Linked DNA regions of Dyadobacter pollutisoli. The protein of the gene in region 1 interacts with the protein of each later gene in a pairwise test. Links are inferred from orthologs where the notes say so. Each region holds a gene or a part of one and is shown on either strand. Other genes may lie near its edges.

What was found.
Region 2: the proteins of sucD (region 1) and sucC interact in binary tests that used the Escherichia coli proteins (3 or more experiments, as listed by UniProt). The link is inferred for Dyadobacter pollutisoli from one-to-one orthologs.

What each region holds. Positions count from the first base shown.
Region 1 is NZ_CP112998.1:7,427,454-7,430,301, reverse strand. It holds sucD (succinate--CoA ligase subunit alpha), read left to right. Parts: upstream 1-909; coding sequence 910-1,788; downstream 1,789-2,848. Other genes in the region: ON006_RS30880 (DUF4271 domain-containing protein), read left to right, coding at 1,849-2,848; ON006_RS30890 (hypothetical protein), read right to left, coding at 204-806; azu (azurin), read right to left, coding at 1-99. UniProt on the Escherichia coli protein: Succinyl-CoA synthetase functions in the citric acid cycle (TCA), coupling the hydrolysis of succinyl-CoA to the synthesis of either ATP or GTP and thus represents the only step of substrate-level phosphorylation in the TCA.
Region 2 is NZ_CP112998.1:7,645,098-7,648,006, forward strand. It holds sucC (ADP-forming succinate--CoA ligase subunit beta), read right to left. Parts: upstream 2,113-2,909; coding sequence 889-2,112; downstream 1-888. Other genes in the region: ON006_RS31855 (GntP family permease), read left to right, coding at 1-690; ON006_RS31860 (hypothetical protein), read left to right, coding at 748-900; ON006_RS31870 (ABC transporter ATP-binding protein), read left to right, coding at 2,203-2,865. UniProt on the Escherichia coli protein: Succinyl-CoA synthetase functions in the citric acid cycle (TCA), coupling the hydrolysis of succinyl-CoA to the synthesis of either ATP or GTP and thus represents the only step of substrate-level phosphorylation in the TCA.

The DNA of each region.
Region 1 (2,848 bases):
GCTGGCAGGGGATACTTTTGCCTCAACAGGGTTCATTGTAACAGCTCCGAAAGCCAAAACTGAGGCAAGAAGCATTACGCCATACTTAGTCCTTTTCATATTCTGAGTATTAGTAAACTTGTTTGTTTTAAATTAACTGACGCAATTTACAACACGGCTTTTTAAAAATACAATTCATTAACAATTGTTTGAAAACTAAAACGTCAGAACAGGACCTTATACTGATCCCTGACGGCCCTGCCTACGCAAATTACCGAAAGCACCATCATATAATGGTTAATATCCACAGGGTCCATCGGAATGGGCAACCTGCCCGACTTGGTGGAAAGTGCCAGCAGCATCATTGAGAATACCACCCAGAGTGCGCTTTTCTGCCGACTTGCCAGTCCCACGCAGGAGATCAGTAATGTGATCAGGATACACAGTGATTTAATGATCAATCCCACATACTCCACATTGAACCAGGTAATGCAGTAAAATAGCAGCAGGCCAAGGCCAAGGGTTGAATAAAATAGAAAATTACCTCCCTGGTATCGCATGATCAGGCACCACGATGCCGATACCAGGCAAAACGCTCCCAAAGTCATTTCTCCCGCAACAATTACTCCACGCACTTTCTCGAGACTCTGCACACCTGCGTATACAAGCAGGTCCGTCAACGCGACGAGTGAAATACTGAACAGGAATATTCCCCAGAGCCATCTGGTAATAGCAGGTTGCTCATTGAAATATCTGAAAAAAATAAACAGGCTCGTGAAGCTTAAAACAAGATTGGAAAATATATGAGGATTGCTAAGTATATCCATAAAATGGCGTCAAATTATCAAAAAAGCAATTTACAAATTCTGGTTACATTTTGCTACTTCGTGCTTTTCGTTCTACTTTTACCAAAAAAACTGATTTACCAACATGAGCGTTTTAGTTAATAAAAATTCTAAGATTATAGTTCAGGGATTTACTGGTTCGGAAGGGTCTTTTCATGCCCAGCAGATGATCGAATACGGTACTAATGTTGTAGGTGGTGTAACTCCTGGCAAAGGCGGGCTATCTCATTTGGAAAGACCTGTTTTTAACACGGTTGACCTTGCAGTACGTGCCACCGGTGCAGACGTCGCCATCATTTTCGTTCCGCCGGCATTTGCCGCTGACGCAATCATGGAAGCCGCGGATGCTGGTATCGGCGTAATCGTTTGTATCACTGAGGGTATCCCTACCAAAGACATGATGCAGGCGAAAGAATATATCAAAAGTAAAAATTGCCGTTTGATAGGCCCTAACTGCCCTGGGATTATTACCGCAGAGGAATGTAAGGTAGGTATCATGCCAGGCTTTATCTTCAAAAAAGGAACGATAGGGCTTGTATCAAAATCAGGTACATTGACTTACGAAGCGGTTGATCAGCTGACACGTTCAGGATTGGGACAAACTACGGCGATCGGTATCGGTGGTGACCCTATCATTGGTACAACTACTAAAGAAGCGGTTGAGCTGCTAATGAACGACCCTGAGACAGAAGCGATCGTCATGATCGGTGAAATCGGTGGTAGCATGGAAGCCGAGGCTGCACATTATGTGAAATCAACAGGTAACAAAAAACCGGTTGTAGGATTTATCGCCGGACAAACTGCTCCAAAAGGCCGTCGTATGGGCCATGCTGGTGCTATCATCGGCGGTGCTGACGATACAGCAGAAGCTAAAATCAGGATCATGAAAGAATCAGGTATCTTTGTAGCGGAGTCACCTGCCCTGATCGGTGAAACCATGTTGATCGCCCTTGGAAAGAAATAGTTACCTGCTTACATATAACTTGATAAGAGGGCTGGGGAAACCCCGCCCTTTTTTATACTGATGAAGTCCATATTTTCACCTATTTATTGGGCTTTTTTTACAGCACTTTTGCTATTCGGAACATTTGCTCAAAGCGCCGTCAAGGTCACGCCTCCCGAGCAGTTTTTCCCCATTTACAATTATCAGAACGACTGGCTGGTATATAATGGTCAGTACAAAAACTATGTCCCGTTCTCACAGGGGATCAATGAAGGAACCCGGTTTGTAAGTCTTTACATTGACTTGGTTAAAAACAGAAGATATTCGCTGCTCCTCAATGCTGACAATGAAAGTTACCTGTTTCTGGAAGGTGCTTTGCAAAACAAAATTACGCCGGATCAATGGCAGGAACTCAATATAGACAGCCTCTACAAGTTTTATAAGAAAGACGAGTTGCTGCTGACGATCTATGGCAGCCCGGGAATAGTCGATAAAACCGTCCTCCTGTGCCATGAAAAAAAGCAAAATGAGAAAGGTATAGCGCCAAATACCAGTTCTAATTTTATTAATATTAAACCGATCTCTTTTTCACCGTTCGGTAACTTTGCCGCCATTGCTCTTATCATCATACTGATCCTGAATGCATGGATTTTCAACCTGAATCCGCTTTCATTTATCCGTTTGATAAATCCAATTGAATTCTTCAATAACGATCCGCGGGACCAGCTTTCCAAAATAAACAAACCATATAGTAATACTGTCATTTTCTTCGTCATTATCAGCTCAATGATGATGAGTTTCCTGGTAGTGTTTTGCTCGGCCAACAGACTTAATCTGTTTTCAGTAAGCACTATTTTATCCGAAAAATCCAATACGCTCCAAATTCTGGGTGATTTCTCCCTCCTGACGGTGATCTTTTTCCTGTTGGTTTATGCCAAATATATATGCATGGTGCTGGCAGGAAATATGCTGAACCTTGATAAACAGGTCGACACTATTTTTATTAAAATAGTGCAATCCTCCTATCTCTTTTACGCCTGCATTTTCTTGCTTGTTTTCACATTGGGTTTCAACCATATCA
Region 2 (2,909 bases), 220 kb from region 1 along the record:
CTTCGGGAAGAGCAGCTACCTCCCGCCTGGAAAGCATTCATGCCGATCGTATTGCCCATTTTGTTGATCACGCTGGCATCATTTGCCAAAATCCTGAATTTCCCAGAGGTATGGATCAAATGGCTGGGATTCCTGGGCAGCCCACTCGTTTCGTTTCTGCTGGCCATTTTTTTCAGCTATTCTTTATTTCCGGAGTATGCCGCCGAACGTATGATGTCTTGTTTCAAAAGTGGAATCGAACATTGCGGAACTACTCTGGTGTTGGTGGGTGCGGGGGGAGCATTTGGCGCGATATTAAAAGAAACTTCACTCAAAGAAATGGTTAGTCAATGGCTGTTACATAACGAAATGTCTGGCGGATATTTACTGATGATCGCATTTCTGATAGCAGCATTCTTCAAAACGGCGCAGGGGTCAACAACTTCCTCTATGGTGTTGACAACAAGTATATTAGCACCATTGCTGGCATCGCTGGGCTTTGTAACACCGATTCAGATTACATTAGTAGTGATGGCCGTAGGAAGCGGGGCTATGATTGTTTCCCATACCAATGATGCATGGTTCTGGGTCGTTTCACAGTTTACAGGAATTTCATCGAGAGATACTTATCGCACTCACACGATCCTGACGGGATTGCAGGGATTAGCAAGCTTTGCTACGACGATGGTGTTGTATTGGATATTGGGATAATGGATGCCTCCCGGATGGTGTCATATCGGGATGATATCGGAGATGGTATCGTACCGGATGGCATGGCGTCATGCCGGATGGGATGGTATCGTACCGGATGGCGATGGCGCCGTGCCGGATGGCGATGGTATCGTACCGGATGGCATGATAGCCCAGGACTTAAGTCCTGGGCTATTGGGTATGCGGTATGCGGATGGGTTAGACGCCTAACTCGGCCAGAACTTCTGATACCTTTGTTGCGGCTTCTTTGAATTCGATCGCTGAATATACTTTCAGGCCTGACTCATTGATGATACGTGCACCTTCTTCCGCATTGGTTCCCTGTAGACGAACGATGATTGGTACTGGAATCTCGCCAATCGCCTTGTAAGCTTCTACAACACCAGCTGCAACACGGTCGCAACGAACAATACCACCGAAGATGTTGATCAGGATAGCCTTTACATTAGGGTCTTTCAAAATGATACGGAAACCTGCTTCAACGGTACGGGCGTTAGCGCCACCCCCAACATCCAGGAAGTTAGCAGGCTCGCCGCCCGAAAGCTTGATAATATCCATGGTAGCCATCGCAAGACCGGCACCATTTACCATACAACCTACGTTTCCATCCAGTTTGACGTAGTTCAGGTTGTTAGCACCTGCTTCTACTTCCAAAGGATCTTCTTCGTTGGTATCGCGCATTTCAGCCAGTTCAGGGTGACGATACAATGCATTGTCATCCAGGTCAACTTTGGCATCAACGGCAAGGATTTTATTGTCAGATGTTTTCAAAACCGGGTTGATTTCGAACATCGCTGAATCACTTTCAATATAAGCTTTGTAAAGAGAGGTGATGAATTTCACCATTTCTTTGAACGCATCGCCTTCAAGGCCCAACGCAAAAGCTACTTTGCGTGCCTGGAATGGCTGCAAGCCTACTTTTGGATCAATCCACTCTTTCATGATCTTTTCAGGCGTATGCTCTGCAACTTCCTCAATGTCCATTCCACCTTCGGTGCTGGCCATGATCACATTACAGTTTTTACCGCGGTCAAGCAGGATAGAAAGATAGTACTCTTTCGGCTCGCTAGGTCCTGGATAATATACATCTTCGGCAATAAGCACTTTGTTGACACGCTTTCCATCGGGTCCGGTCTGATGCGTAACCAACACTTTGCCCAAAATATTATTGGATATGGTGCGCACATCTTCAACAGATTTTGCGAGGGCAACACCACGTTGTTCGGTTCCAACGATGCGGCCTTTTCCACGTCCACCTGCGTGGATCTGTGATTTTACAACATACCATTTGGTACCAGTCTGCTGGCTAAGCTCACGCGCAACTTCAACTGCCTTGTCCGGAGTGTCGGCTACGAGCCCTTCCTGAATACGCACACCGTATTTTTTAAGAACGCTTTTGCCTTGATATTCGTGAATATTCATGAGTATAAAAGTAAATTGGTATTTTCACGGCAAATTAAGGAATTAATCAAAACGGGCGTAGATTTCAGTCCAATTATCTTTCTTCTAAATATGAATTTACTTCAGGCGAGCGGGATCAGGCGGACATACGGTTCTTTACAGGTTTTGAAGGGAATTGATCTGGAAGTAAAAAAGGGTGAGGTAGTCGCGATAGTTGGTCCTTCGGGAGCGGGAAAAAGTACTTTTTTGCACATTCTGGGCACATTGGACAGGCCTGATGAAGGGCAGGTGCTCATAGAAGGAGTGAATGTATTTACTCAAAAAGATAAAGATCTTGCCAAATTCCGAAACGAAAAGATCGGTTTTATCTTCCAATTTCACAATCTGCTTGCCGAATTTACGGCGCTGGAAAATACCTGTATGCCAGGCTATATCAATGGGTTAGGTAATGAAAAGGAGATTATATCCAGAGGGAAAGAACTGCTGGAAATGCTTGGTCTTTCGGGTAGAATGGACCACTTGCCTTCGCAACTGTCAGGCGGTGAGCAACAAAGGGTAGCAGTGGCAAGGGCGCTGCTGAACAAGCCGTCGATCGTGCTTGCCGACGAACCCAGCGGTAACCTCGACTCACATAATGCTCTGGATCTACACCAGTTGTTTTTCAAGCTGCGCGACGATTTCGGACAAACTTTCGTGATTGTGACCCACAACGAAGAATTGGCAGAAATGGCAGACCGGCGACTGGTCATGCAGGACGGAATGATGCTCCCATAAAAATATTTTTACTCAAATGTGTGACCACGTTTCGATGCTAACGT